4 regions of the Micromonospora sp. DH13 genome follow, and region 4 is predicted to be linked to each of the others. Evidence: riboswitches for the same ligand, from Rfam matches in the RefSeq annotation. Region 4 holds a riboswitch; each other region holds the start of a gene.
The links. A riboswitch is a leader RNA that binds a small molecule or an ion and turns the genes downstream of it on or off. The one in region 4 is predicted to bind cyclic di-AMP.

Region 1: linked by a shared signal. The riboswitch ahead of LPA42_RS04875 (hypothetical protein) and the one ahead of LPA42_RS13255 (NlpC/P60 family protein) in region 4 are both predicted to bind cyclic di-AMP.
Region 2: linked by a shared signal. The riboswitch ahead of LPA42_RS23645 (hypothetical protein) and the one ahead of LPA42_RS13255 (NlpC/P60 family protein) in region 4 are both predicted to bind cyclic di-AMP.
Region 3: linked by a shared signal. The riboswitch ahead of LPA42_RS04485 (C39 family peptidase) and the one ahead of LPA42_RS13255 (NlpC/P60 family protein) in region 4 are both predicted to bind cyclic di-AMP.

What each region holds. Positions count from the first base shown of each region.
Region 1 covers NZ_JAHWGR010000004.1:21,547-29,809, forward strand. The annotation lists gene LPA42_RS04870 (carbonic anhydrase) at 157-888, shown strand; gene LPA42_RS04875 (hypothetical protein) at 1,007-2,032, opposite strand; cyclic di-AMP (ydaO/yuaA leader) riboswitch at 2,037-2,167, opposite strand; gene LPA42_RS04880 (YibE/F family protein) at 2,334-3,773, opposite strand; gene LPA42_RS04885 (heavy metal translocating P-type ATPase) at 4,133-6,181, shown strand; gene LPA42_RS04890 (hypothetical protein) at 6,286-6,921, shown strand; gene LPA42_RS04895 (DUF305 domain-containing protein) at 7,006-7,662, shown strand; gene LPA42_RS04900 (metal-sensitive transcriptional regulator) at 7,854-8,156, opposite strand.
Region 2 covers NZ_JAHWGR010000027.1:91,534-99,796, forward strand. The annotation lists gene LPA42_RS23620 (cellulose-binding domain-containing protein) at 1-537, shown strand, start outside; gene LPA42_RS23625 (hypothetical protein) at 676-1,083, opposite strand; gene LPA42_RS23630 (hypothetical protein) at 1,239-1,382, opposite strand; gene LPA42_RS23635 (STAS domain-containing protein) at 1,724-2,086, shown strand; gene LPA42_RS23640 (hypothetical protein) at 2,164-2,613, shown strand; gene LPA42_RS23645 (hypothetical protein) at 2,663-3,736, opposite strand; cyclic di-AMP (ydaO/yuaA leader) riboswitch at 3,741-3,870, opposite strand; gene LPA42_RS23650 (cation diffusion facilitator family transporter) at 4,024-4,938, opposite strand; gene LPA42_RS23655 (AAA family ATPase) at 5,045-7,162, opposite strand; gene LPA42_RS23660 (alpha/beta fold hydrolase) at 7,366-8,263, opposite strand, start outside.
Region 3 covers NZ_JAHWGR010000003.1:207,212-215,474, forward strand. The annotation lists gene LPA42_RS04470 (ABC transporter ATP-binding protein) at 1-425, shown strand, start outside; gene LPA42_RS04475 (bifunctional cytidylyltransferase/SDR family oxidoreductase) at 570-2,075, shown strand; gene LPA42_RS04480 (CDP-glycerol glycerophosphotransferase family protein) at 2,118-3,818, shown strand; gene LPA42_RS04485 (C39 family peptidase) at 3,964-4,836, opposite strand; cyclic di-AMP (ydaO/yuaA leader) riboswitch at 5,056-5,198, opposite strand; gene LPA42_RS04490 (hypothetical protein) at 5,621-6,388, opposite strand; gene LPA42_RS04495 (hypothetical protein) at 6,534-6,953, opposite strand; gene LPA42_RS04500 (acyltransferase) at 7,122-8,263, opposite strand, start outside.
Region 4 covers NZ_JAHWGR010000011.1:52,307-57,489, reverse strand. The annotation lists gene LPA42_RS13260 (NlpC/P60 family protein) at 175-1,191, shown strand; cyclic di-AMP (ydaO/yuaA leader) riboswitch at 1,402-1,542, shown strand; gene LPA42_RS13255 (NlpC/P60 family protein) at 1,555-2,595, shown strand; gene dcd (dCTP deaminase) at 2,735-3,313, opposite strand; gene LPA42_RS13245 (pyridoxamine 5'-phosphate oxidase family protein) at 3,440-4,048, shown strand; gene LPA42_RS13240 (zinc metalloprotease) at 4,120-5,103, opposite strand.

The sequences.
Region 1 (8,263 bases), on a different contig from region 4:
GACGCCCACGCCCCTGGGCCGACGCGGGCCGGAGCGCGGGCCCGCGCAAGCCCTTCCCAAAGCAGGAAATGTGTATCACGTAACGCTTGACGTGCCTTTCGCTGCGTGTGACCGTGGGGGAACTGGTCGTGCGCGTGAATGACGAGGTGATGGGGCATGGAGCATTCCAGCATGTCGATGGCTCAGCCGGGCTCCGGGCAGCTAGACCCCCTCTCGTCCGTCGGGCGACCGGGCGAGCCGGGCGCTGCCTGCACCCCGGCCCGGGCCCTCGCCGAACTGCACGCCGGCAACCACCGCTTCGTCAGCGGAACGCCGCGCCACCCCAACCAGGACGCCGACCACCGGGCGGCCGTCGCCGACGGGCAGCACCCGTTCGCGGTGATCGTCGGCTGCTCCGACTCCCGCCTGGCCGCCGAGATCATCTTCGACCGTGGCCTGGGGGACCTCTTCGTGGTCCGCACCGCCGGGCACACCGTCGGCCCCGAGGTGCTGGGCAGCGTCGAGTACGCCGTGACCGTGCTGGGCACCCCCCTGGTGGTGGTGCTCGGCCACGACTCCTGCGGGGCGGTGCAGGCGGCCAAGGCGGCGGCCGGCACCGGCAGCGAGCCCGCCGGCAACCTGCGGGCCGTGGTGGACGCCGTGGTGCCCAGCCTGCACCGGGCCGCCGAGCGGGGCGTCGAGGGCATCGACGAGATCGTCGACATCCACATCGCGTGCACGGTCGAGGCGATGCTCGACCGGTCGCCCGTGCTGGCCGCCGAGGTCGACGCGGGCCGCTGCGCGGTCGTCGGGATGTCGTACCGGCTCAGTGCCGGCGGGGTGCGGACGGTGGCCGCCGTGCCGGCCGCCATGGCCGCGGACGCCACCCCGGCCCGCGCCGCCGCCTGACGCACCCCCGCCGCCCGGCGCTCACCCCCGGCCCTGACGCGCACCGCCGCCCGAGACACGACGAGAGGGGCCGCCCCCACAGCGGGACGGCCCCTCTCGTCGTGCGCGGCGCGCCGCGTCAGAGCAGCGACATGTGCACGTGGTCCGTGTGGTTGGACGGCCCGCTGTAGGACTTCCAGCCGGTCGCCGGGAACCAGATCTGCCGGTTCCAGATGACGTAGTAGATGCCGAGCCGGTCGGCGTTGCGGATCAGGAACGCGGCGAGGTTGTTGCCGTACATCCGGGTGTCGTTGTTGTGCCAGGGGGAGAACCCGCTGTTCTGGAGCGACCAGTCGCAGGCCCGGCCCTTGGGGTGTTCCCACGGCCCGCCCGGCCGGTAGCAGCCCACGAACCGGTTGAAGCCGGCCCGCTTGGTCTCCTTGTAGGCGTGCAGGGTGCGGGGCGTGATGCAGCCGGAGGTGGTGGGGTCGTTCTCGCTGCACGACTCGGGCCGCCAGTCGCCGTCCGACGTCCGGCCCGGCCCGATCCTCGCGACCGGGGAGGTGGCGTTGACCAGGCCGCCGGTGAAGCCCTTGCCGCCGACCAGGGCGAGTGCCTTCTCGGCGTCGAACTTCTTCTTCGCCATGACCGACGCCTGCTTCTGCTGCTCGCGCACCTCGGCGTCGAGCGCGAGCTTGGCCTGCTCGGCGCGGTTCTTCGCCGCGCTGACCTCGGCCAGCTTGTTGGCGTTGACCATGTTCAGCTCGTCGAGGGCCGAGGCGCGCTTGACGAACGAGTCCGGTGTGTTGCTCTCCAGCAACATCGCCATCGCGCCGACCCGGCCGGTCCGGTACGACTGCGCGGCCATCTCGCCGACCTGCGGCGCGAGCGCGTCCAGCTCCTCCTGGGCCTTGCGCACCTCGTCGGCGAGCTGGGCCTGGCGCTTCTTGGACTTCTCGAGCTTCGACTTCGCCTGGGCGTAGTCCCGGTTCGTCGCCTCGATGACGTCGGTGATGAGCTGGGGCTCGTCGTCCTCCTCGTGCCCCGAGGGTTGGGGGGCGGCGGCGGGCAGGGCGAGCGCCGGGGCGGCCGGCCCGGCGACGACCGCCAGGGCAGCGAGCACGGCCACCACGGGTGTCAACCAGCGGTGCAGGGGTGCCGTCACAATGTTCCCTTCCATCGACCGCCGACCGGGTTAGCTGACGGGTTCGGGGCGGAAGCGGCCCCTACCGCTCGCGCGGATTCACCCCGGGCACCTGGTTCCCCGGCTCGCCTCGCGGCGATTGGGCGGCGGCACCGCAGGCGCCGCTTCGCGCCTTCGGCGGTGACCGGCAGCGAGGTTACCCGAGAGCCCATGCGGGGAGCTACGTCCGGATGCCGACTAAAAGCGTCATTTCGTAATCGCCATCGGTAATCAGTGATGCGCTTCTCAGGGCGGATGCCGCCACCGGTCACGCTGTGAAGTGTCACCATGCGGTGTCCGTGCCTCCTTCTCGGTGCGGCCGTCCGGCCGGGGGGTGGGTGGGGGCGTGGTCGTCGGGGAACCCCTCGACCGCCCGGCCGCCGCCGAGCGCCTCCAGCGCGAGATTGCGGTCCGCGGTCCGCCGCCCGCCCCCGGGGGTACGCGCCGCCGGCACGTCCCCGCCGTCCGCCGGGCCGGGCCGGGACGCGGCGGTGTGCCCCTCAGCGGTGTGCCCCGTGGCGGTGTGTCCCGCCGCCGTGCGCCCCGCTGCGGTGACCACGGCGGCCAGCCCGGTGGTGAGCGGCACGGCGGCGATCAGGCCCAGCGTGGCGACCGCGCTGCGGACGATCTCCTGGGCGAGGAACTCGCTGGTCAGGATCTCGGTCACGGGGCGGGAGTCGGCGGTGAGCAGGAGCAGCAGCGGCAGCGACGCGCCCGCGTACGCCAGCACGATCGTGTTGACCGTGGAGGCGATGTGCGCCCGGCCGACGCGGGTGGCCGCCCGGTAGAGCTGCAACCGGGACAACCCCGGGTTGGCGTGCGCCAGCTCGGTGACCGTGGCCGCCTGGGTCACGGTGACGTCGTCGAGCACCCCGAGCGAACCGATGATGATGCCGGCCAGCAGCAGGCCGTGCAGGTCCACGTCGCCCCGGAACATCGACAGGGTGGTGGCGTCCTCGCTGCCGTACCCGGTGAGGTGGGTGGCCGCCGTGGCCAGGGTGCCCAGCAGGCCGGTGAGCACCAGGCTGCCCAGGGTGCCGAGGACGGCCACCGACGTCTGCGCGGTGACCCCGTGGGTGAGGTACAACACCACGAACATGATCAACGCGGAGCCGACGACGGCGATCGGCAGCGGCGACCCGCCCGCGCCGATGCCGGGCAGCACGAAGGTCAGCAGGATGGCGAAGGTGGCGGCGAGCCCGGCCAGGGCGGCCACCCCCCGCCAGCGGCCGAACGCGACGATCGCCAGCGCGAACACCACCGCCAGCCAGATCAGCGGGGCGCCGCGCTGGTGCTCGGCGATGTTGTAGGCGCTCGCCGCCGGGTCGGCCGGGTCGGTCAGCTTCACCAGCACGATCCGGTCGTCGACGGCGACGGTGGGCGCGCCGGGGCCGGTCGGGATCGGCGTCTCGACCTGCTGCCCGGCGTCGGGCCCCTGCTCCACCCGGACGGTCACCGTGCCGCACGGGCCGTCCGCGACGCCCGGCCCGCCGCCCTCCGGCGTCTCCGGCTGCGGCGGGCACTCCTCGGTGACCACCCGGGTCACCGTGCCGTGATAGCGGGGCACCGGCGAGCCGCCGTCGACCTCGGGGCCGCCGCCGCGGGGCCACAGGACGACCGCCGCGATCACGGTGAGCACGAAGAGGGGCACCACGGTCGCGACGAGGACCCGCCGCACCCTCGGTGGGGTGGGCGGGGCGGGTCGGTTGTGGTCGGCGCCCATCGACGATCTCCAAACGGTGTCAGCGCGGGGTACGGCTCGGCGGCCCGGACGGTTCAGCGTCGCGGGCGATCGATCCGGGCCGGCTGCCCGGACGACCACACCGGGCCGGCCGCCGGAGGACCTGCCCGTCCCGCGGGCCGCCCGAAGCCCCGCCCCGCCCCACCGGCGGCCCGGTCTCCGCCCTGCGGGCCGCCCGGAGCGGGATCCCACGTCCCATCGCCCGGAATCGTAGCCACCCTCACCTGCGAACGCAGGTCGGCCGACACCATGTCGGCGACATGGCGGTGTTCCGGCCGCCCTGATACCGCCATCTGGCCGACATGCTGTCGATTCAGCGGGCGGCAGGGCATGTTGGAGACATGGCCCACGACGAGCACGCCGGGCACGACAAGCACGCCGAGCACGACAAGCACGCCGAGCACGACAAGCACGCCGGGCACGACCCGGAGATGTTCCGCCGCCGGTTCTGGGTCTGCCTCGCGCTGACCCTGCCGATCGTCGTCACCAGCCACATGGTGATGGACTGGTTCGGCTACTCGCTGGAGTTCCCCGGCCGGGCCCTGGTCGGCCCGGTGCTCGGCTCTGCGGTCTTCTGGTGGGGCGGGTGGCCGTTCCTGGTCGGCGCGGTCCGGGAGCTGCGCGACCGGGCACCCGGGATGATGCTGCTCATCGCGATGGCGATCAGCGTGGCGTACGCCGCGTCGCTGGCCACCAGCGCCGGCGCGTTCGACCTGGACTTCTGGTGGGAGCTGGCGGCGCTGGTCACCATCATGCTGCTCGGGCACTGGCAGGAGATGAAGGCGATCGGGCAGGCCCGGGGCGCCCTCGCGGCGCTGGCCGCGCTGCTGCCCGACGACGCGGAGCGGGTCGGGCCCGACGGCGGCACCGAGCGGGTCCCCGTGGCCGCGCTGCACGTCGGCGACGTGCTGCTGGTCCGGCCCGGCGGTCGGGTGCCGGCCGACGGCCGGGTCGTCGACGGGGCCGCCGAGCTGGACGAGTCCATGATCACGGGCGAGTCCCGCCCGGTCGCCCGGTCGGTCGGCGACCGGGTGGTGGCGGGCACGGTGGCCACGGACTCCGCGCTCCGGGTCGAGGTGCAGGCCACCGGCGAGGAAACCACCCTCGCCGGCATCCAGCGCATGGTCGCCGAGGCCCAGCGCTCCAGCGGCCGGGCCCAGGTGCTCGCGGACCGCTTCGCGGCCTGGCTGTTCTACGTCGCCACCGCGACCGCCGTGGTGACGGTCGTGGTCTGGTCCCTCCTCGGCGACACCGACGAGGCCGTCGTGCGGACCGTCACGGTGCTGGTCATCGCCTGCCCGCACGCGCTGGGGCTCGCGATCCCGCTGGTCATCGCGCTGTCCACGGCGGTGGCGGCGCGCTCCGGCATCCTGGTGAAGAACCGTCTCGCGCTGGAGCGGATGCGCACCGTCGACGCGGTGCTGTTCGACAAGACCGGCACCCTCACCCGGGGCGAGCACGCCGTGACCGGCGTCGCGGCCGTCGCGGGCACCGGCGAGGACGAACTGCTGCGGCTGGCCGCCGGCGTCGAGGCGGACAGCGAGCACCCACTGGCCCGCGCGATCGTCGCCGCCGCCGAACAGCGCGGCGGCCCCGCACCGGCCACCGGCTTCCGCGCCCTGCCGGGCCGTGGGGTGCGGGCCACGATCGACGGCACGGAGTACGCCGTGGGCGGGCCTGCCCTGCTGCGCGAGCTGGGCGTGGGCCTCCCCACCGAGCTGGAGCAGGCCGCCGCCGACTGGGCGGGGCGAGGGGCCGCCGTGCTGCACCTGGTCCGCCTCCCCGGCACGGTGCTCGGCGCGCTCGCCCTCGCCGACGAAGTACGCCCCGAGGCCCGCGAGGCGATCGCCGAGCTGCGTGCCCAGGGCATCCGCACCATCGCGATGATCACCGGGGACGCCCGGGCGGTGGCGGACGCGGTCGCCGCCGATCTCGGCTTCCGTGCCGGTGTGGACGAGGTCTTCGCGGAGGTGCTGCCGGCGGACAAGGACGGGAAGGTCACCGAGTTGCAACGACGTGGGCTGACGGTGGCGATGGTCGGCGACGGGGTCAACGACGCCCCGGCGCTGGCCCGCGCCGACGTAGGCATCGCCATCGGGGCCGGCACGGACGTGGCGATCGAGTCCGCCGGGGTGGTGCTCGCCTCGTCCGACCCACGCGGGGTGGCGGCGGTGGCCCGGCTCTCCCGGGCGTCCTACCGCAAGATGGTGCAGAACCTGGCCTGGGCGGCCGGCTACAACGTGGTGGCCCTGCCGCTGGCCGCCGGGGTGCTGGCCTGGGCCGGGGTGGCGCTGAGTCCGGCGGTCGGGGCGATCCTGATGTCGGCGTCCACGATCGTGGTGGCGCTGAACGCCCAACTGCTCCGCCGGGTCCGCCTCACCCCCGGCTGATCCCGGCCGGGGCCGCAACCCGGCTCGCAGTGCCGGGTCACATTCCGCGCCCGCATCCGCGAGGCGAGGTGAGTCGACCCCGGGCGAGGCTCTAGCGTGGTGGTGTGGGGACGACGGCGGTGACGGGCGGGCGGTGGGGTCGCCTCGCGCTGCTGCTCTGCACCCTGATCGGCCTCGCCGCCATGCACACCCTCGGCCACGGCGCACACTCCGGCGGCACCCACGCCGGCCACGACGGGGCAGCACCGCGCGACGGCCACCCGGCCCCAGCGGCGTTCGCCGACGGCACGGGCGGTCCCGTGGCACTCGTCGGCGGCATGGGCGGTCCCGTGGCGCCCGCTGTCCCCGTCGGGCTTGCCGGCGGCGCGGCTGTCCCTGTGGCGCTTGCCGGCGGCGCGGATGCGCTCTGGGCGTTCGCCGGTGGAATGGCCGTCCCCGTCGGCGGCATGGTCGCCGCCGTCACCCTGGGTGCCCGCGCCGGCTGTCCGGCCGGTGGGTGTGCGCCCGCCCGGCTGCTGCCGGACGGTGGCCGCGCCGACGGGCCGTCCGGGTGGAGCGCCTGCCTGGCGGTGCTCGGCGCGCTCGGGGTGGCCCTGCTCGTCGCCGTGCTCCTGCTGACCCGTGCCCGGGCACCCGGCCCGCCCGGCTGGCAGGCCGGTGGCGTGTCCGCCGGGCCGCGCGCCCCGCCATCCCGCCCGCTCGGCCTTCGGCTGGCCGAGGTCTCGGTGTCGCGTACGTAGGACGCCCCGGCGCGGTGCCCGGCTCTGCCGGTGACCCGTGTCTCCGTCCTGCCCTCGTACGTGACCGAGACCGAAGGATTCACCATGACCACTCGTACGACCGCGCGCCGCGCCGCCCTTGCCGGCGTGGCCCTGACCGCCGTCCTGGGCCTGGCCGCCTGCGGCTCCGCCGACCACGGTTCGCCCAGCCACGACCAGCCGGCCGCCGGCACCGCCGCTGCCGGCGCCAGCGCCGCCGGGACTCCGACGCGCGGGCCGGCCGCGTTCGGCGACGCCGACGTGATGTTCGCCCAGATGATGATCCCGCACCACCGGCAGGCCGTGGAGATGGCCGAGTTGGCCGAGACCCGCGCCGCGGACCCGGAGGTCAAGCGGCTCGCGGCCGCGATCAAGGCCGCCCAGGCGCCGGAGATCGCCACCATGACCGGCTGGCTGACGGGGTGGGGCCGGCCGGTCCCGTCGCCTGCCCCGGGGCACGGGCACGGCATGCCGGAGATGGACCACGAGATGCCGGGGATGATGTCCGAGGCGGACATGACGAAGCTGGCCGGCGCGCGCGGCGTCGGCTTCGACCGGCAGTTCCTGACCCTGATGATCGCCCACCACGAGGGCGCGATCACCATGGCGAGGGAGGAGTTGGCCGAGGGGGCGAACCCCGAGGCCAAGGCGCTGGCCCAGCAGATCGCCACGAGCCAGCAGGGCGAGATCGACCAGATGAGGAAGATCCTCGGCCGGCTCTGACGGCCGGGCCCCACGCGTCATGCCGGCGAGGTGGGGGTATCCGCAGCTCGGGATGCCCCCATGTCGCCGACATGAAGTCGATCAAGCGCCTGTCGGCGCGCGGGGCGAGTCGCGAGCGGCGCTGCGCGGGTGGGGTCAGAGGGCCGGGCGGGGTCAGAGGGCCCAGCGGCGTCGGTGGGGCCGGGCGGGCGTCAGCCGCGCTTCATGAGGCGGCCGACGGCGGCCATCATCTCGGTGGCCATCTCGTCGGCCCGGCCCTCGACCGCGCCCTCGTGCAGGCAGTGCCGGGCGTGCCCGTCGAGCAGGCCGAGGGCGACCTTGTCCAGGGCCGCCTGGATCGCGGAGATCTGGGTGAGCACGTCGATGCAGTAGCGGTCCTCGTCGACCATCTTCTCGATGCCGCGGACCTGACCCTCCACGCGGCGGAGCCGCGCGAGCAACTGGTCCTTGCTGGCGGTGTACCCCCGGGTCGGGGCGGGCGTGGGGCCGGTCATGCGACCGAGATTAACATACCCCTCAGGGGTATGGTACGGTTCCCTGCGTCGGATACCCCCACCCGGTATTCCTGGCGTTCCTGAGACGGTGGTCCGCCTCGCGTTTA
Region 2 (8,263 bases), on a different contig from region 4:
ACCGGCGACCCGCGCGTCTACGGGCGGGCCTACCTGGGCACCAACGGGCGGGGCATCATCGTCGCCGACCGGCTCGGCGGCGCCACCACCCCGCCGGCCACGACGCCCCCGGCGACCACCCCGCCGGCGACCACGCCGCCCGCGACGACGCCCCCGGCCACCACGCCTCCGGCGACCACGCCCCCGGCCACGACGCCGCCGGCCACCCCGACGGGCACGCCCGTGCCGGCCGGGGCCTGCTCGGCGACGTACAAGGTGACCACCTCCTGGTCCGGTGGCTTCCAGGGCGAGGTGACCGTGAAGAACAACAGCGGCTCGGCGAAGAGCTTCTGGGGTGTGGTCTGGAACTTCCCCGGCGGCCAGCAGATCACCCAGCTCTGGGGCGGCACCTACACCCAGACCGGGGCGCAGGTCGTGGTGCGGGACGCGGGCTGGAACGGGACGCTGCCCGTCGGCGGCAGCACCACCTTCGGCTTCGTCGCCAGCGGGACCGGAGCCAACTCGACCCCGGCGATCCTGACCTGCACGGCCAACTGACCGCACACTGACCGCCCCGCGCGGTCCCGAAACGCCGGGCCGGCCTCCCCGCACGGAGGCCGGCCCGGTTCGCGTCTCGAAGGGCCGGCGACGGCCGGCCGGGGATGCTCAGCCCGCCAGGGCCCAGCCGCCCAGGGCTCAGCCGTCCAGGCCGACCGGGGAGTTGGGCCGGTCGACGTCGACGAACTCGATCTCCTCGACGTCGCGCTCGCCCCGGCGCCCGGCGGCGCGCGCCGCCGAACCGGCGGCCCAGCCGATCGCCGCGCCGGCCAGGGCGGCCCCGATCAGCAGCGCCCAGGGCAGGGCGGGCCGGCGACCGGCGAGCGCGTCGAAGGCCAGCACCGCCCGGCGGCGCGCCTCGTCGGCCGCCGAGCCGACCAGGTCACCCGCCTCGTCGGCGAGGCCCGAGCCGCTGCGCCGGGCGGAGCGGGCGGTGTCGCGGACGCTGTCCCCGGCGGAGGCGACGGCGGAGGCCAGGTGCTGCCACGCCTGGTCCGCTATCCGCTCGGGCTTGCTGCGGCGCTCCAGCAGGTTGGTTCCGAACATCGTGCTACCTCCTCGGGTGCCGAAGCTTGCGGCCACTTCGGACTGCGGCGTGGGTCCGGTGGGCGGTCGCCCGGGGTCTGCCCCGGCGCGGTCCGCCCACCGGGGCAGTGCCCCACCCGACGCCACCGCAAACCCCCGGCGCGCCGGCCGTGCCCTCAGCGTACGGACACCACCGCCGCGCCCCGGGCGAAGTCGTCGTCGTCGTCATCGTCGTCGTCCCCGGCGCCGCCGAAGCCGCAGGCCAGCATGAGTGCGAGCAGCGCGCCGACGCCGGCCAGGCCGGCCAGTCTCCGGATCATGGGGTGGTCCCTTCCGAGCTACGGGTGTGGACGTCGCCGATGCTAGGCGGGGCGGGCAACGGTGGCGGGTCCCGCCGGTGGCGGCCGGGTGGGCACACGCCCGGGGAGCGGGGTGCGCGCAAAGGTCGGAGGGGACCGCTACCCTGGGTCGGCGACACCGGCCCCCGGGCCGGTCGTGCGGCAAACAGGATCTGAAAAGTCCGGATAAGGGCAACGTGTTTTGCCCTGATCCACGAATTGCTCATCCCGAGGGGTGGCGACCGAGGCCATCGGAGGAATACTCTCGGTCGCGGCCCGCGTACTGATGAGGCGCCCGTCAACGGGCGAGTGGAGGTGCTCGCGTGAGCCTGTCGATCGTGAAGTCGGTTCTTTCCGGTGGTGTCATCGAGATCGCCCCGCGCGGTGAGATCGACGTCGACACCGCGTACGAGGTGCGTGAAGCCATCGCCGAGGTGCTCACCAAGGGGCGGCCCGCCCGCATCGAGCTGAACATGCGTCTCGTCACCTTCATCGACTCGGTCGGCATCAGCGCGATGGTGGCCGGCTTCCAGACCGCCGAGGTCAGCGGGGTGAAGTTGGTCGTCACCGAGCCGAGCCGGTTCGTGCACCGGCAGCTCTGGGTGACCGGCCTGCTCGGGCTCTTCGGTGCCCCGGAGCCCTACCTCGCGGGCACGGCCACCCCTGAGGTGCTGCCCGGCGCCTGACGCGGCCGCCCGCGCTGGTCCACGCGCCGGGGCCTTCGACCCTTCCCCCACGCCCCCGGGTGGGGGACGATCGACGGATGCCCCGGCGCGACAGCTTCCAGTACTCGGTCCAGGCCCGCTGCTCGCGGGCGGAGGCGGTGGCGCTGCTCAGCGATCCCGCCCGGCAGACCGAGCTGCATCCGTTGATCACGCGGGTGCGCCGGCTGTCGTCCCGACCGGGCGCCCTGGCCAGCTACGCGATCACCGACCAGCTCGCCGCCGGGCCGGTGCGCTTCGGCGTGACGTACCAGGCGGACGTGCTCGTGGTGACCGACGACGAGATCGTCACGGTGGCCCGGCAGCGGCCGGCCACGACGGTGCGTAACCACACCCGGCTGCGCGACGAGCCGGACGGCCTCGTCCGCGTCGACGTGGAGATCACCCTGGTCGCACCGACGCCGCTGTTCGCGTACGCCTTCCGGCAGGCCCGCTCGGCGCACCTCGGGCTGGCCCGCCGGCTCGGCGAGGTGCTCGGCCGGGCGGCGTAGCGCCCCGGCGACCGTCCCGTCGGGGGAGGGCCGCCGGGGCGGGCGCGGGTCAGATCACCGACAGGTGCACGTGGTTGGTGTGGTCGCTGGACGGGTCCCCGTTTCCGCCGCTGTACGCCTTCCAGCCGCTGCTGGGCAGCCAGATCTGCTTGAACCAGATCACGTACAGCACGGCGAGCCGGTCGGCGTTGCGCACGAAGTACGCCGCCAGGTTGTTGCCGTAGGTGCGGTCCCCGCCGCTGGCCACGCCGCCGAAGCCGCCCTTCTGCGCGGCGAAGTCGCAGGCCCGCCCCTTCGGGTGCTCGCCGGAGCCGCCGGGCCGGTAGCAGGAGACGTACCGGGTGAAGCCGGCGGCCTTGGCCTGGTTGAGCGCGTGCAGGGTGCGCGGGGTGATGCAGCCGTTGGCGGGGGTGGGGTCGTTGACGCTGCACGACTCCGCCGGCCAGGAGCCGTCGGAGTTGCGCTTCGCGGGGGTGGCGTTCGCGCTGGAGGTGCCGCCCGGGCTGGACCCGCCGCCGCTGCTGCTGGCCTTGTTGTTGGCCACGGTCAGCGCCCGCTCGGCCTGCTCCTTGCGCTTGCCCATCAGCGCGACCTGCTTGCGCTGCTCGCGGATCTCGCCGTCGAGCGCCTGCCGGGTCTTCGTCGCCTCGTCCCGGGTGGTCAGCAGCTCGCGCAGCGCCCGGTCCTCGTTCGCGGCGATCGTGTCGAGCGCGGCGGCCCGGTCCAGGAACCCCTCGGGGGAGCTGCTGTCGAGCAGCACCGAGGCGGCGGTGAGCCGGCCCTTCTTGTACGCCACCCCGGCGATCTCGCCGACCTTGGTGCCGCGGGTGACCAGCTCGGCCTCGACCGTCTTGAGCTGGCCGCCGAGCTGCTGCTGCCGCTTCACCGACCGGTCGAGGGCGGTCTTGGCCTCCAGGTAGCCCTTGCTCGCCGCCTCGAGCTGGGCGCGCAGGGCGGGAGTGCCGCCCTCCTCGTCGTCGCCGGGTGCGGCGGCGAGCAGGCCGACGGGCGGCGCGGCCCCGGCCGGCGTCACCGGCGCGACCCCGAGGCCGACGGCGAGCGTCAGCACCAGCGCCGCCGCCACCCGGGCGGCGATCCTTCCTACAGGTGCCACTACTGGCATATGCATGTCCTTCCGTCAGCCGCCGACCGGGTTAGCTGACGGGTTCGGGACGGAAGATCCCTACCGCTGGAGCGGATGCACCCCACAAACATGGTTCCCCGGCTCGCCCGCAGGCGATTAGGCGGCGGCCACCACAGGCGCCGGAGGGCGCCGCCCGGCGATGGCCGGGGCCGAGCCTACCGGTGCGCGTGGGACCAGCGCTGCTTCCGTGACGGAGGGTACGCGGATGAAGCCTGTCAAGTCAGTCATTCGGCCACGAATGTCGCGAAAATTGATGAGCCTCGGTCTCACCAGCCGGCCGGCCCGCAGCCGTCGCGGGCGGCTCCCGGCTCGACCTGCAAGGTGGCGTGCTCGATGTGGAAGTCCTCGTGCAGGGCGGTGCGGGCGGCGGTCAGCACCGCGCCGACCTCCGCGCCGGGCGCCATGGTCAGGTGGGCCGAGGCGACCTCCATGCCGGAGGTCAGCGTCCAGACGTGCAGGTCGTGCACCTCGACCACGCCGGGCACGGCGGCCAGCCGGTCGTGCACGGCGGTCACCTGGAGGTGCTCCGGCGCGGCCTGCACCAGGATGCGCACCGCGGCCCGCCCGAGCCGCCAGGTGCGGGGCAGGATGAACACGCCGATCGCGACGGCCACCGCCGGGTCCGCCCACCACCAGCCGGTGGCCATGATCAGCGCCGCCGCGCCGATCACGCCGACCGACCCGAGCAGGTCGCCCAGCACCTCCAGGTACGCCCCGCGCAGGTTGATGCTCTCCTTCGCCCCGCTGCGCAGCAGGGCGAACGCGGCGACGTTGGCGAGCAGGCCCAGCACCGCCACCACGAGCATCGGGCCGGTGGTGACCTCGGGCGGGTCGCCGAAGCGGCGGACGGCCTCGACGAGGACGTAGACGGCGACGCCGCTGAGCAGCAGGGCGTTGCCGAGCGCGGCGAGCACCTCCAGCCGGTAGAGCCCGAACGTGCGCTGCGGGTCGGCGGTGGCCCGCCGGGTGGCGGTGATCGCGGCGAGCGCCATGCCGATGCCGAGCACGTCGGTGAACATGTGCCCGGCGTCGGAGAGCAGCGCCAGCGAGCCGGTGCCGAGCGCGGTCACCGCCTCGACGATCATCAGCGCGGCGAGCAGCGCGAACGCCGCCCAGAGTCGACCCGAGTGGCGGTCCGCCGCGTTCGCCGCCCCGTGGTGGTGGTCATGACCTGCGCCCACGCCCACACCCTCCGTCCGTGATCCCCGCCCGGCCCAATCTATGCTCACATCGCAATATGTGCAAGTGATCGACAGCGGTCCGGCCGGGGAACGGCCGGGCGCCGGATCAGCCCGTGGGTTCGACGGTGACGAGGCGCTGGGTCGCCCGGGACAGCGCCACGTACAGCGTCCGCACGCCCGACCCCGGGTCGGCCCGGATCTCGCCCGGGGCGACCAGCACCACCCCGTCGTACTCCATGCCCTTGGCCTGGAGGCTGGTCACCACCTGCAGGCGCGGCGCGGCCCGGCCCGCCAGCCAGCCCGCCACCTCGTCGCGGCGCGGCACCGGCGTGATCACCCCGACCGTGCCCTCCACCTCGCCGAGCAGGTCGCCGACCGCCGCGACGGTCGCCGCCGCCAGCTCGGCCGCCGGCACGGTCAGCTCGACCGGGGCCACGCCGGTGGACCGCACCGCCCGGGGCAGCGCCAGGTCCGGGTAGAGCCGGCGGATCTCCGCCGCCGCCACCGCGAAGATCTCCGCCGAGTTGCGGTAGTTGGTGGTCAGCTCGAACTGGTGCCGCCGGCGGCGGCCCAGCGCCGCGTCCCGGGCCCGGGTCAGCTCCTCCGGGTCCCCCGTCCACGCGGTCTGCGCCGGGTCGCCCACCACCGTCCAGGACGCCAACCGGCCGCGCCGGCCGATCATCCGCCACTGCATCGGCGACACGTCCTGCGCCTCGTCGACCACCACGTGCGCGAAGTCGCGGTAGTCCTCGGGCCGCTCCCGGGCCGCCTCCCGCGCCGCGCGCTGCCGGTCGGCATGCGTGCTCAGCTCGCGTACGCCCCCGGCGAGCTGGAACGGGTCGCGCTTCGCCCGCTTCGGCTGCAGCGGCTTGCCCAGCAGCGCGTCCAGCTCGTCGAGCAGGGCGACGTCGGCGATCGTGAGCCCCTCGACGTCCAGCGCCCGGTACGCCTCGACGAGCAGGCCCACCTCCGCCTGGGACAGCACCCCGGCGGCGTATCGCCGCAGCCGGTCCGGGCGGGCCAGCCAGCCCAGCACGTGCCGGGGGTGCAGCCGCGGCCACCACGCCTTGAGGAACTCGCGGAACTCGGGCCGCTCGGCGATCTCGTCCTCGAACGCGCGCTGCTCCGGCAGCCGGCCGATGCCCAGCCGCCGGGCCTGCGCCCACAGCGCCGCGAACACCCCGTCGAAGCCCGCCCGGCGCGACTCGTTGCGGCGGGCCCCCCGGCCCAGCGCCCGGTCCCGGATGCCGTCGAGCTCCCGGCGGTCGAGCCGCAGCAGCTCACCCCGGTAGAGCAGGCGCAACTCGCCCGGCCCGCCCGGCACCGCGTCCCGCACCGCCCGCTCCAGCACCCGGCGCATCCGCAGGGAACCCTTCACCGCCGCCACCTCCGGCAGGTCGGTGCGCGTCGCGCCCATCCCCGGGAACATCGACCCCAGCGAGCGCAACGTCGCCGTCTCCTCGCCCAGCGACGGCAGCACCGAGGCGATGTACTCCACGAACACCGCCGACGGGCCCACCACCAGGATGCCGCCGCCCGCGTAGCGGCTGCGGTCGGAATAGAGCAGGTACGCCGCCCGGTGCAGGGCCACCGCCGTCTTGCCCGTGCCCGGCCCGCCCGAGACGATCGTGACCCCGGAGGCGGGGGAGCGGATCGCCTCGTCCTGCTCGCGCTGGATCGTGGCCACGATGTCCCGCATCCCCCGGCCCGTGGCCCGGGACAGGGTCGCCAGCAGCCCTCCGTCGCCCACCACCGCCATGTCCGGTGGGGCCGCCGCCGGATCCAGCAGGTCGTCCTCGATCCGGGTCACCCGCTCCGCCGACGAGGAGATCGTGCGCCGCCGCACCACGCCCAGCGGCTGGGCGGGCGTCGCCTGGTAGAAGGCGGCGGCGGCCGGGGCCCGCCAGTCCACGACCAGGGTCTCGGCGTCCTCGCCGCGCACCCCGAGCCGCCCCACGTGCAGCACCTGCCCCTCGCGCAGGTCCAGCCGGCCGAAGACCAGCCCCTCGTGCTCGGCATCGAGCACGTGCCGGCGCTGGGCGGCGTGGAAGACCATCGCGTCCCGCTCGACGAGCGCCCCGAAGTTGCCCACCCGGGCCAGGCGGTAGCCGTCCTTCTCGGCCTGCGCGGCAAAGCGGCGCAGCTCGGCGAGGCGGGCGTACACCCGGTCGAGGTGCCGCTGCTCGGCGGCGATCTCCTGCTCCAGGGTCGTGCGGTCGGTCAACGTACGGGCTCCTCGCAGACGGCGGCGTCGGCCGCGCCAGGGGCGCGGCGGCGCGCCGGGGTGACCGGGTGAGGGTACGGCCAGCAGCTGACGGCTTCGCGGGGCCATGCCGCCGCCGCGATCCACCCCACGTCCCGGGCGGCCGGCGCGGGCCCCCGGTCGGCGCCGCCGCGGCCCCGGCCAGGCCCCGTCGGGGCCCCCGGTCAGCGCGGCGCGGACGCCTCCGGCGCGCCCGCCAGCACCCGGCCCAGCACCCCGGCCAGGGCCGCGTTCACCTGCTCGGGCCGCTCCATCATCAGCATGTGCCCGGCGCCCGGGCAGACCGTCAGCTCCGTCGCCGGCAGGGCCGCCGCGATCGACTCGGCGCACGGCGGCGGGGTGAGCCGGTCCCGGTCGCCGACCAGCGCCGCCGCCGGCAGGTGGGCCAGCGCCGCGAGGGTGTCCAGCCGGTGCTGGGCCCCGATCGACGCCCGGAACCCGCCGATCGAGCGCAGCGTGGCCCGGGCCACCGCCGAGGTGACCAGCCGGATGTCGGTCGGGTCGCAGCGGTCGCCGAAGAGCATCCAGCGGATGCTGGGCCGCAGGGCGCGCAGCAGCGCCCGGGGCGGACGCCACGCGCCGCAGCGGGCCAGCACCCCCGCGCCCGTGGTCTCGGCCAGCCGGATCAGCCGGGCGATGCGGGGGGAGAGGCCGTAGACGGTGTGGGTGTGCCCCTCGGCGGTGGTCGAGACGAACACCAGCCCCGCCGTGCGGGCGGCGAAGTGGCCGGGGTGCCGGTGCGCGTACTCCATGATCGTCATGCCGCCCATCGAGTGCCCGACCAGCACCACCGGCCCGGCCGGCGCGACGGCGTCGAGCACGGCGGCCAGGTCGTCGCCGAGCTGGGCCAGGGTGGCGGTGCGCAGCGCCATGCAGCCGGACCGGCCGTGCCCCCGGGCGTCGTACGTGACCACCCGGACCCGGTCGCCGAAGCGCTCGCGCAGCTCGGCGAGCTGCCGGTGCCAGCTGCGCCCGTCCAGCGTCCAGCCGTGCAGCAGGACGGCGGTGACGTCGGCGTCGGCCGGCCCGGACGTCTCGACGTGCAGGCGCACGTCGTCCGTG
Region 3 (8,263 bases), on a different contig from region 4:
GCAACGTCACCCTCGGCTGCCTCGCCATGGGCATGCAGCCGGCCGACGTGGCCCGGCTCGCCCCGGAGATCATCGAGTTCTCCGGGATCAACGAGCGCGGCGACTTCGCCTCGCTGCCGATGCGGACGTACTCCTCCGGCATGGCCGCCCGGCTGCGCTTCTCCATCGCGGCGGCGAAGAAGCACGACGTGCTGCTGATCGACGAGGCCCTGGCCACCGGCGACAAGGGCTTCCGCAAGCGCAGCGAGCAGCGGGTGCGGGAGCTGCGGGAGGGCGCGGGAACGGTGTTCCTGGTCAGCCACCAGCTCTCCTCGGTGCGGGACACCTGCGAACGGACGATCTGGCTGGAATCGGGCGTGCTGCGGATGGACGGCCCGACCGACGAGGTGCTGCGCGCGTACGAGGACTTCTCCAACAAGAAGTAAGGTTGCGGCGTCCGTACGGTGTCGTGCGGGTGTCTTCCCCACCGCGTCGTCCCTGGGGGGCGGCGCGGTGGTTGCGTTATGGTTCACCCGGCCGCCGTGCGGCCGTCACCCCCTGTTCGCAAACCGTGAGAGTGAGGATCGGCAATGACGCAGGACCACACCACTGGCCCGGACGCCACACCGGAGACCCCGGCGCCGTGGCGGCCCTCGCGGACGGTGGCGGTGGTGCTGGCGGGCGGGACCGGGACCCGGCTCGGCCTCGGCATCCCCAAGCAGCTGCTGAAGATCGCCGGCAAGCCGATCATCGAGCACACCCTGGCGGTCTTCGAGGCGGCCCCCGAGATCGACGAGATCATCGTGCTGATGGCCGACGGGCACGTCCCCGACGCCCAGCAGATCGTCGACAAGGCCGGCTTCCGCAAGGTCAGCAAGGTCATCGCCGGCGGTGACACGCGCAACGCCACCACCCGCATCGCGCTGGACGCGGTCGGCGAGGGCGACGTCAACATCCTCTTCCACGACGCGGTGCGCCCGCTGCTCAGTGGCCGGATCGTGCGGGAGTGCGTCAACGCGCTCTGGACGTACTCGGCGGTCGACGTGGCGATCCCGTCGGCCGACACGATCATCCAGGTCGACGACAACGACTGCATCACCGACATCCCGGTGCGCTCCACGCTGCGCCGGGGGCAGACCCCGCAGGCGTTCCGGTCCGGCACGATCCGCGAGGCGTACCGGGTCGCCGCCGGCGACCCCGACTTCGCCGCCACCGACGACTGCGGCGTCGTGCTGCGCTACCTGCCGGGCACCCCGATCAAGGTGATCGACGGCTCGGACGAGAACATCAAGGTCACCCACCCGGTCGACGTGCACCTGGCGGACAAGCTGTTCCAACTCGCCGCCGCGCAGGCCCCCCGGCTGACCGACCGGGGCTACACCGAGGAGCTGACCGGCCGCACGATCGTCGTGTTCGGGGGCAGCTACGGCATCGGCCACGAGCTGACCGAGCTGGCCCGCCGCCACGGCGCGCAGGTCTTCCCGTTCAGCCGCTCCACCACCGGCACCCACGTCGAGCGCGCCGAGGACGTCGAGGCCGCGCTGAAGACCGCCTTCGAGGCCACCGGCCGGATCGACCACGTGGTCGTCACCGCCGGCATCCTGGAGAAGGGCGAGCTGGCCGAGATGGACCAGGAGACGATGGACCGCGTCCTGCACGTCAACTTCGTCGGCCCGGTCACCATCGCCCGGCAGTCGCTGCCGTACCTGCAGCAGACCAAGGGCCAGCTGCTGCTCTACACCTCCAGCTCGTACACCCGGGGCCGGGCCCGCTACGCGCTCTACTCGGCCACCAAGGCCGCCCTGGTCAACCTCACCCAGGCGCTGTCCGACGAGTGGGCCGAGTTCGGCGTACGGGTCAACTGCATCAACCCGGAGCGCACCGCCACGCCGATGCGCACCAAGGCGTTCGGCGAGGAGCCCGAGCACACCCTGCTGGCCGCCGAGACCGTCGCCCAGTCGTCGCTGGACGTGCTGATCTCCGAGCTGACCGGGCAGGTCATCGACGTGCGCCGGGCGCCGGGCGAGCTGCCCGCCGCGGGCGTGCCCGCCCAGGCCAGCCGGGCGTCCGCCCCGGCCCCGGCCCCGGCCGGCTGACAGGTCGACGGCCACCGCGACGGGCGAAGGAAGCGAAGCGACATGCGTGGTGACCTGGTCAGGAAGCTGGCCGCCCGGGTGGCGGCCACCGGCCTGGCGGTGCTGGCGTTCCTCACCCTCGCCCTGACCGGGGCGACGGGCTGGGGCCTGGCGCTCGCGGTGGCGGCCCTCGTCGCCGCCGGCTGGGAGCGCCGGGTCCGCCCCGCCGCCGACAGCACCGCCGAGGCGGTGCTGCTCGCCGCCGGCATCCTCGTCGGGTACGCGCGGCGGCTCGACGCCGGCTTCGACCCGGCGCTGGCGGCGACGGCCCTGGTGCTGCTGGGGCTGGTGCTGCTGGTGGGGCCGCTGCGGCAGGCCGGCGACCTGGAGATCCGGGCGGCGAACCTGCCCGTGCGGTCGTGGACCCCGCTGGTCGCGGCCCGGCTGGGCGACGCCCTGCTGGTGCTGCTCGCCGTGGTGGCGCTGGCCGCCGCCCTGGTGCTGCCGGCCTGGGTCGCCCTGCTGGTGGCCCTCGCCGTCGGCGCGGGGGCCGGGGCGGTCGCGGCCGACCTGGCGAAACGGCGGTTCCGGCCCGGGGCGGGCGGCTCGGCGGTGGCCCGGGCGCTGCGGGCGCACCGGCCGGAGTTCCTGCTGCACTTCTCCGCCCCGCCCGGGTCGGAATACCAGGTCACCATGTGGCTGCCGTACCTGGAGCGGATCGGCCGGCCGTTCTTCGTGATGGTGCGCGAGCCGGAGTTCCTCGCCCCGATCGCCGCGGCCACCAGCGCCCCGGTCGTCTACTGCCCGACGCTGAAGGCGATGGACGAGGCGCTGGTGCCGAGCCTGAAGGTGGCGTTCTACGTCAACCACGGGGCGAAGAACAGCCACTGCATCCGGTTCTCGCAGCTCACCCACGTGCAGATCCACCACGGCGACAGCGACAAGGCCCCGAGCGCCAACCCGGTCACGGCGCTGTTCGACCGCAACTTCGTGGCCGGGCGGGCGGCGATCGACCGGTACGCCCGGGCCGGGGTGGACATCCCGGCGGAGAAGTTCGTCGTGGTCGGCCGCCCGCAGGTCGAGTCGATCGAGGTACGCCGCGTGCCGGCCACCGGCCTGGCGAACCCGACGGTGCTGTACACCCCGACCTGGACGGGGCACCACGCCGACGCCAACTACTGTTCGCTGCCGGTGGGCGAGACGATCGTGCGGGGGCTGCTGGCCCGGGGCGCGACGGTGATCCTGCGCGCCCACCCGTACACGGGGCAGAACCCGGCGTCGGCGCGGCAGCTCGCCCGGCTCACGGAGCTGCTGGCGGCGGACCGGGCCCGCACCGGGCGGCAGCACGTCTTCGGGGCGGCGGCCAGCAGGGAGCTGTCCCTGGTCGACTGCGTCAACCGCTCCGACGCGCTCGTCTCGGACGTCTCCGGCGTCATCTCCGACTACCTCTACTCCGGCAAGCCGTACGCGGTGACGGACATGGTCGGCGACGGCGACCGGTTCGTCGAGCGGTTCCCGCTGGCCGGCTCGGGTTACGTGCTGCGGCGCGACGCGGGCAACCTCGACGAGGTGCTCGGTCTGCTGCTGGACACCGACCCGAAGGCGGCGGCCCGCTGGGGCACCCGGGCCCACTACCTGGGCGACTTCCCGGCCGAGTCGTACGCCGAGGCGTTCCTTTCGGCGGCCCGCCGGGAGCTGGAGCCGGGCTGGAACCCCCCGGCCCCGCGCGCCGCCGACGCGATGAGCCACTCCCCCACCGCCTGATCGTCCCGCCTCCGATTCTTGGACAGGTGCTGTTCGCCCTGAACCGCAACTGTCCAAGAATCGAGGCCGCCCCCGCCTGCCCGGAGACGGCACCAGCCCCGGCTCTCTGCGCAGGAGAGCCGGGGCCGGTGGGGGGAGGGTGATGTCAGGCCGAGTAGCCCCGCGTCGCCGCCCAGTGGGCCAGCGCGGCGGTGCTGATCCAGTACGCCGGGACGGCCGGGTCCGCCGAGTCGGCGATGCGCACGGTCCGCCCGGAGTCGCGGTAGCCGACGACGGCGATGTAGTGGCCGCCGGGGAACGAGTGCCAGCCGCCGTCGACGTCGGTGGCGTCGCCGGCGATGTTGACCACGACGCCGCGACCGGCGCTGACCGCCTTCACCACGTCGGCCCGGAGCCGCTCCGTCTCCGCCGAGGTGGCGGCACCGCCGGGGATCAGCCGGGTCCGGTACGGCTCGCCCTTGACCATCTCGTTGAGCACGCGGGTGGTGTCGTAGGCCGAGTTGGTGCCCATCTCGGTGGTGCCGAGGCGGGCGGCCAGGTCGTCCTGGGTGCCGTCGACGCCGGTGGCGGAGAGCGCGTTGCGCACCGCAGCCGGGCCGCAGTAGTAGTAGGTGGTCTGGGCCTCGTAGTCGTAGTCGAGGACCTTCGACGACGGCGGCTTCGGCGCCGCGGGCTTCGCCGTGGTCTTCTTCGGCGTCGCCGAGGCCGTCAGGTCGGGGTTCGGGGCGGCCGAGGTGGCGCTCGGCGACGGCGCGGCGCTGCTCGGGGAGGCGAGCGGCGCGGCGATCCGGGCCTGGGCGCGGCTGGCCGCGCCGTCGAGGCGGGGTGCCACCTCGGCCACGGCGGCGTTGGTGGTCCGCTGCGGGGCGGGGGCGTCGTCGTCGACGGCGGCGAGCAGCGCGCCGGTGCCGGAGGCCAGCAGCAGCGCCGCGGCGGAGCCGGCGACGACCTGGTACGGGCGTTCTGTGGCGAGTCGCCGCAGGTGCCGCTTGAGCTGATCGTTCACGTGTTCCTCCACGGGACGGGGGCGGAAGCGGAGGCACCCGGGCGCGCGTCGGCGCACGGCAGCGCGGACGTGTCCGCGGCCGGGTGGGGTCCGCTTTCTGGGGCGCCCGCTCAGGCGGGCGTACGCAGGGGTGCGACGGTCAGTGCGCCGGCTCGGCGGCGGCGGACACGGGCACCGGGCTCCGTGGTGGAGGAACAACCCGGGGGGTGGGGTCAAACTGCACGAGGATGGAACTCCTTCCGACACCGCCTACCGGGTTAGCTGACGGATTCGGGCGGGAAGATCGCCCTACCGCAGGCCGTGGCCCGCGGATTCACCCCGGACGTGCAATGGGTCCCCGGTTCGTGATCGTCACGATTGAGCGGGTCGGCGCGGCGTCGCCTCTTGCGATCGGGTACCGCACCGGACGGGCCGACACTACTGGCCGACGAAAGCCCTGCCAACCCCACGCTACCTGCTTAAACGTCCCCTGGCCGACCTATTTACGGGGCATTCGGAGACTGACGTGACTCAATGGTACTGCCGACCCATCCGACGCCAACGAACCCGCAACGGGACGACGCGGCCCGAATCTCGGCGAATACCGCCCCGGATCAAACCGAATAGCCCCGCCTGCCCGATCCCACCCCACCATGACCCGCCTCACACCCACCCAACCCGCCCCCGCCGCGTCCCGCCTCGGTGATCAAGAGAAAAAGCGTCAGGGTTGATCTCCGCGATGACTCAAACCTCTTGATCACCGCGATCACCGCGATCACCGTGGTCGCCGCGATCACCACCACCGCGGTGTCCGCGGTTACCGGGCCGGGGCGGGGCGGGGTGGGCGCCAGCCGGTGATCCCGAGGACCCTGCCGGAGGCCGTTGCGCTGGTCGTCGGCGCGTGGGCGGGCCGGGCGCGCTCGGCGGCGGCGTACGCCTCGGCGGCCAGCGCCCGGGCGGCCTCGGCCGCCAGTTCGGCATCGCCCCACGCGGCCCGCTCGCGCGCGGCGGCGGCACGGTAGCGGGCCAGCCTGCCGTCCCGGACGGCCCGGGCCAGGACGACCTCCTGCTCCACCGGGTGCAGCCGGGGGTCCCAGCCGCCCCGGCGGGCGAAGACGTCGCAGAGCTGCCCGATGGACAACTCGCCCCGCAGGTGGGCCGCCGTGGCGGCGTGGTGCAGCCAGCGCTCCCGGGCCGCGTACTCGGCGGGGGTACGCGGGGTGTGCGGCGTCGGCAGCGCGCCCGCGTCGCGGAAGCGTCGGGCGGCGGTCTCCGCCTCGTCGTACGCCTGCCAGGCCCGCTCGGCGGCGTCCTGGGCGGCCGTCCAGGCGGCCCGTCGGCGGCGGGCGTTCTGCGCCGCCCCGGCGGCGGCCACCGCCACCTCCTCGGCGTACCGGCGCAGGTCGGCGGCGGCCGGGGCGGGCGGGGCGGCGGGCCGGGCCGGGGGCTCGACGGCGGCAGGGCGGTCCCGCTCGGGGCGGGCGACCAGCACGGCGAGCACGGTGAGCGCCAGCACGAGCAGCACGGACCAGATGGCGGCGGCCAGCGGCACCTCGGTCAGGAACTGGTAGAGAACGATGTCCATGGTCGGCACCTCGCGGGCAGGGAGGCGGAAAGGGATCCGGGCCGCCGCCGGGCGGGACGCCTGCGGCGTACGGGCCCGGCGGCTGGGGCGGCGGTGGGTGAGGGTCGTCGGCGACGGTGGTGGCGGGCGCGGCCCGCCGCGTGGCTCAGGCGGCCGGCGGCGCGCGGGGGCCGACGGCGGCGGGGACGAGCCCGGTCGGCACCCGCTGCGGGGCCGGCGCGGCGACCTGCGGGGGCCCGGCCTCGGCGGGCGGCGGTGCGTCGGCGGGCGGCCACGGGCCGGCGGCACCCGCTGCGGCGGTGGAGCCGGCGGCGATGGACCCGGTGGCGGCGGATGCCGCGACGGTGCGGGCCTCCGCGACGGCGGCGGACCCCGCAACGGAGGCGGCGGCGACGGCAGGGCCGGAGCCGGCCTGGCCGGGGTCGACGCCGGCGGGGAGCATCGTGCCCGGCGGCAGCGACGCGGCACCGAGGGAGAACGCGACCACGACGGCGAGGGTCGCCAGCGTCCGCGCCGTCCAGCGCGCGACCCACCACAGGGGACAGGTCAGCGCGACGGGAAGCACCCGTCCACGCTACCGCCACCGGCCGCGCCACGCACCGCCGGCGAGCGTGTCACCTGCTGAACGCGGCGTGGCGCACCACGGGCGATGCACCACTGGCCACGCGCCCGCCGGCCACCCGCCACCGGCGGCGGGGTCAGGGGCCGGGTCGGCGGCGGAGCGGGCGGCGGGTCAGGCGGCGGCCGGGGCGCGGGGTCGGCGCGGCGGCCCGAGCCGGCGGGTCAGCGGCATCTCCACCCACCGGTGCAACAGCGCGGCCAGGCCGAGGTTGACCAGCAGGAAGCCGAGCGCCGCCAGCGGGCCCCACCAGCCGGGCAGCCCCGTGCCGAGCCGGTCGGCCAGCCGCAGGACGGTGATCATGACGAAGACGTGCACCAGGTAGAAGGCGAAGGAGACCTCGCCGAGCCAGACCATCGGCCGGGACCGCCACGGCGTCCGCGCGCCGCGCACGTCCGCGTCGGCGGCGGCCACGATGACCAGCAGGTACGCCGCCGCGAGCAGCGCCGCCCACAGCTCGGCGCGGATCCACTGGGCGGCGACCACCCAGGTGACGACGAACATGACGCTGGCGGCGGTGAGCCCCGGGCCGCGCCAGCGCCCCCGGCGCAGCAGCTCGGCGGCGGCCACCCCCATCCAGAACTCCAGGGACCGCACGACCGGGAAGATCTGGGTGAACCACCAGGTGCTCTCCTGCGGCACCAGGCGCTGCCCCGGCCAGAGCGCCACGATCAGCAGCGGCACGGCCGCCACCACCGCCCACAGCGCCCCGACCGGGGCCCGGCGCACCAGCGGCAGCGCGAACGGCAGGCAGACGTAGAAGAACAGCTCGCAGGAGAGCGACCAGCTCACCGAGTTGACGCTGTAGAAGTAGCCGGGCGTCGGGTCCCACGCCTGGACCAGGAACAGGTTCTCCACAGCGGCGCGGACGTTGACCGGGTCGGCGAAGACCCACACCCCGGTCACCAGCACCACCGCCCACATCAGCAGGTGGTTCGGGTAGATCTTGGCGAGCCGGCGGCGCAGGAAGTCGCGTCGGCGGTCCCCGTCGCGGGCCGACCAGACCAGCACGAAGCCGCTGAGGATGAAGAAGAACTCGACGCCGGACAGGCCCAGCGTGAACAGCCAGTCGACGACGGCCTTGGCCTCGGGCTGGCCGACGATCCGCATGGTGCCGACGTGGTAGCCGAAGACGAGCAGGGCGGCGACCCAGCGCAGCCCGGTCAGCGAGGGCAGCCGGCTGGCCGAACGGGCCGGCGCGTCGGGGCGTACGACGGTCGGGGTGCCGGGGAGGCCGGCGGCCCGACCGGCCGCGG
Region 4 (5,183 bases):
TCGCCGCGCGGCCCACACCCGTTGTGCAGGAAGGGTTTGCGGGGCGTCACGGTGTGCCGACCCGCCTTGATTCCTCGCGCGGGACTCCCCTAATGTGAGGCGCTGACCGCTGTGGGTCGTCTGCCTCGATCTTCCCTCTCGCGAGGCGCCCGGCGGTCGGTTGCGAAGGAGTCGGTGCCGGTGGCAACCATGCCCCCTCATCGTCATGCCCCGGAACGGTCAACCGCTCGCCCGGGTGGTGCCCGCCGTTTCGCACGCCGCCTGCTCACCTTGGTCGCGGCGGTCGCCGTCGGCGCCGGGACACTGACCGCGCCCGCGTACGCCGAGCCGTCGGTGGACGAGATCGAGGCGCAGATCGACAAGCAGTGGGAGCAGCTTGAGCCCACCATCGAGCAATACAACAAGGTCCGCGCCCAGCTCAAGGTGAACCGCGAGAAGGCGGCGGAGGTGCAGAAGAAGATCGAGCCGCTGGCGCTTGAGACAGAGCTGGCGATGAACCGCGTCGGCGACCTCGCCTCCCGCTACTACATCTCCGGCCCGTCGCAGGACATCGGCGCGCTGCTGGTCAGCACCAAGCCGGGCACCCTCGCCGAGCAGCTGACCATCCTGGACCGGCTGGCCGCGCAGGAGCGCAAGCAGGTCGAGGGCGTGCTCGCCGTCCGGGCGAAGTACGACACCGAGAAGCAGAAGCTCGACACGCTCATCGTCTCCCAGGAGAAGCAGACCAAGGAACTGGCGGCGAAGAAGACCAAGATCAACGGTGAGATCAAGCGGCTCCAGGCGTCGATGCCGAAGACCGTGGTGTCCACCGAGGGCTGCCCGACGGTCACCGGCGTGGTCAGCGCCGCTGCCCGCACCGCCATCAAGACCGCCTGCGCCCAGGTCGGCGACCCGTACGTCTGGGGTGCCACCGGCCCGAACTCGTTCGACTGCTCCGGCCTGACCCAGTTCGCCTACAAGGCGGCCGGGATCCACCTGACCCACTTCACCGGCGCCCAGTGGAACGAGGGCCGCGCCATCCCGCGTTCCGAGGCCCGCCCCGGTGACCTGGTGTTCTTCTTCAGCGACCTGCACCACGTCGGCCTCTACATCGGCAACGACAAGATGGTGCACGCGCCCCGCGCCGGCAAGCCGGTCAACGTGAGCAGCATCAACACCATGCCGGTGGCCGGCTTCCGCCGACCCGGCTGACCCGGCCCGGCCCCCGCGAAGGCCGCGCCGCGCAGCACCACCCGCAGGCCCCCGGTCACCAGACCGGGGGCCTTCGCCGTGCGGCGGACATCGACGCCGGCCACGGGCCTGTACGGTGTGTCACGGCCGGTCGGGTTGCGGATCGATGGCGATCGTCTCTACTCTGGCCAATTGTCGGCCGGTAGCTGCACCGCCCAGCCGGGCGGTGACGGTGCGACACCGCCGAGTCGCCTCCGGGCGAGCCGGGGACCCAGGTACGCCGGGGTGAATCCGCAGCAGCGCTGCGGTAGGGCGCTCTCCCTTCCCGCCCGAACCCGTCAGCTAACCCGGTAGGCGGTAGAGGAAGAAGGAGAACGGAGCCCGGTGGCACTCCATGCCCCGCGGCGCCCGTCACGCCGGTCGGCCGACGCCGACCGGATGCCGGCTGCGCCGCGTACCCGCTGGTCACGCTGCACCACCGTCCTCGCCGCCCTCGTCGGCGTCGCCGTCGTCCTGACCGGCGCACCGACCGTGGCCCACGCCGACCCTTCGGTCGCCGAGATCGAGCGGCAGATCGACGAGGACTGGAACAAGCTCGAACCGATCATCGAGCGGCACAACGCCACCCGCCAGGACCTGGCCGCCAAGCGCAAGAAGGCCGACGCGCTCGCCGCGCGGATCGGGCCGCTCCAGCGCCAGGTGGACGAGGCGTTGAAGAAGGTCGGCGGCCTCGCCGCCGAGGCGTACAAGGGCGACAACATCTCGGTGGTCAACGCCCTGCTGGGCAGCCGCACGCCGAGCCAGATGATGGGGCAGCTGGAGCTGCTCGACCGGTTCGCCCAGCGCCAGCAGCACGACGTCCAGGCGGTCGTCGACCTCCGCGACGAGCTGGCCGCGAAGAAGCAGCCTCTCGACGAGATGGTCGCCCAGCTCACCCGCACCGAGGCCCAGCTCGCCGCGAAGAAGAAGCAGATCAACGCCGAGATCGACCGCCTGCAGAAGCTGCGGCTGAAGGTGTACGGCAACGGAGGCGGCGGCCCGTTGAAGCCCGCCCCCTGCCCGGCGAGCTATCCGGGTGGCGGCGCGGGGACGGCGGTGAAGTTCGCCTGCGCCCAGATCGGCAAGCCCTACGTCTGGGGCGCCGAGGGCCCGAACTCGTACGACTGCTCAGGGCTGATGCTGGCCGCCTGGGCGAAGGCCGGCGTCTCGCTGCCGCACAACGCGGCCCAGCAGCGGTCGGTGACCGCCAAGGTCAGCCGCGCCGACCTGCGCCCCGGCGACCTGGTCTTCTACTACTCCGACCTGCACCACGTCGGCATGTACGTGGGCGGGGGCTGGGTGGTGCACGCCTCCCGGGCCGGCGTCCCGGTGAAGATGAAGCGCGTCGACGACGGCCCGATCCACAGCTTCGGCCGCCCCGCCTGAGGTGCAAGGAGGGGCCCCTTCTTAACGCGTACGGTCGAGAAGGGGCCCCTTCTCACACCCCTCGGGCGGGAGGACCGCGGAGGGTGGCGCAGCGCGCCGCAGCGTGCCGCAGGAGGAGCGGTACGTCAGGGGGCAGGGGTCAGCGGGGCGGCCAGGTGCGCCAGTTCTGCCACGAGCGGCTCGGGGTCGGGCCGCGCTGACCCTGGTAGCGCGAGCCGTAGACCGCCGAGCCGTACGGGTGCTCGGCCGGCGACGACAGCCGGAAGATGCACAGCTGGCCGATCTTCATGCCCGGCCACAGCGTGATCGGCAGGTTCGCCACGTTGGACAGCTCCAGCGTGACGTGGCCGGTGAAGCCCGGGTCGATGAAGCCGGCCGTGGAGTGGGTGAGCAACCCGAGCCGGCCCAGGCTCGACTTGCCCTCCAGCCGGCCGGCGAGCTGGTCGCCGAGCGAGATCACTTCCAGCGTGGAGGCGAGCACGAACTCGCCGGGGTGCAGCACGAACGGCTCGCCGTCGGGCACCTCGATCATGGAGGTCAGGTCGTCCTGCTGCGCCGACGGGTCGATGTGCGTGTAGAGGTGGTTGTTGAAGACCCGGAAGAGCTTGTCGAGGCGTACGTCGATGCTCGACGGCTGCACCAGGGTCGGCTCGAACGGCTCCAGCGCGAGCGTGCCGGCCTTCAGCTCGGCGACGAGGTCGCGGTCGGAGAGCAGCATCGCAACACCATAGCGAGGTGGGTCGGCGGGACCGGTCAGCGGGGCTGCTCAGCGGGCCTGCGAATCGGGTGCCCGACCCGCGCGTCGCGCTTCGCGTGTCGTACAGGTGTTCGATAGAATGCCGGCATGGCTTCCTGGTCCGAATTCGCCGCTGACGAGCCACGACTCGCCGACGGGATCCGTCATCTCATGCAGCAGTACGGGCCGGGCTTCGGCTACCTGGCCACCGTCCGCGCCGACGGCGGCCCCCGGGTGCACCCGGTGTCCCCGGTGATCACCGACGAGGGGCTCTTCTGCTTCGTCGTCGACTCGCCGAAGCGGCGCGACCTCGAACGCGACGGCCGCTACGCGCTGCACTCCTTCCCGCCGGAGGACAGCGACGACGAGGCGTACGTGGCCGGGCACGCCAGGCCGGTGACCGACCAGGCCCGGGTGGCCCGGCTCGCCGAGATCGGGCGAGCCGCGCCGCAGGTGGACTGGCGGCTCTTCGAGTTCACCGTCGACGTGGCGATGCTGGCCCGGCGCGGCGACGCCGGCACCGTGCGCCCGGGTGAGGCGACCGGTCGGCCGGCCGTGCAGGTCTGGCTCGACCCCGGTGCCGCTGGCGCTGCGGCCACCACCACCACCACTGCCACCACCGACGCCGCGAGCACCGCCCCGGGCGGGGGCGCGGTGGGCGTACCGGATCGGCGGTCGGTCCTCGACGGGCGCGGCGCCCATCGCGCGGCGGCCTGACCCCCACAGACGCCGGTGCCGGCCCGTCGGGAGACGGAGCCGGCACCGGAACGATCAGCGGCAGTGGTGCGTCAGGCCGCGCGGTACGCGTTCCACGCGGTCAGCATCCGGGCCGCCTGGCCGGCGGTGAACTGGTACATGCAGGAGTCGTAGGTGTAGTCCATGAAGTTGGTGATCGGGTCCAGGCCGGTCGCGGTGCAGGTGTCCCGCCCGGTCGGGCACTGGTATGCCGGCGACGCCTCGGCCGGGGTGTCGCTCACGCCGTCGCCCGAGCCGGAGCAGCCGCCCTGGAAGGTGTGGTAGAGGTTCAGCCAGTGGCCGACCTCGTGGGTGCCGGTGTCACCCTGGTTGTAGTTGGTGGCGGTGCCGCCCGGCAGCGACTCGGTCAGCACGACGACGCCGTCCATGCTGTCGAGCCGGCGCTTCGGGAAGGTGGCCCAGCCGAGCAGGTCGTCGCTCAGCTCGCCGAGGTAGATGTTCAGCGTGTTCTTGCCGCCCTCGCGCAGCGAGGACTTCATCGAGCGCTCGGCCGAGGAGCCCTGCACGATCGGGAACCACGCCGGGTTGGTGACCCGGTTGATCTTCTGGAGCTGGAAGCTGAAGGCGGTGGCCGCGCCGCCGGTGGCGCCGGCGTAGGCCTGGTTCAACACGCTGATCTGCGAGTTGATCATCGAGTCCGGGATGTTGCCGCCGGCGCGGGTGCTGTCCTCCTGGATGACGTGCACGACGACCGGGATGGTCACGGTGGCGAGCGCGGCGGCGCCGGCACCGGCCCGGTAGTTGGCCCGCTCGCGCAGGGCGGCGGCGAGGTCGGCCTCCCGCTCGCGGGTCTCCTTGGCGGTCAGTTCGTTCGGCTCGTGCTTGGCGTGCGCGCCGGCCTTCACCCGGGCGTCCGAGTGGACGTCGGCCGGCTCGGCGCACGCCTCGGTCGGGGCGGCGGAGAAGGCCGAAGCGGCCGGGACGACACCCACGGCGGCGGTGCTGAGCAGGAGCGCGAGGGTCGTCGACGCGACGCCGGCGGTGCGCCGGGTCAGCAGGTTGGGACGGAGTCCCATGGGCCCACCTCTTTCTGGCGGCGCGACAGGGGGTGTGTCGCGCCGTGGCTTGAACGTGCGGGAGACGTTACAACCCATCG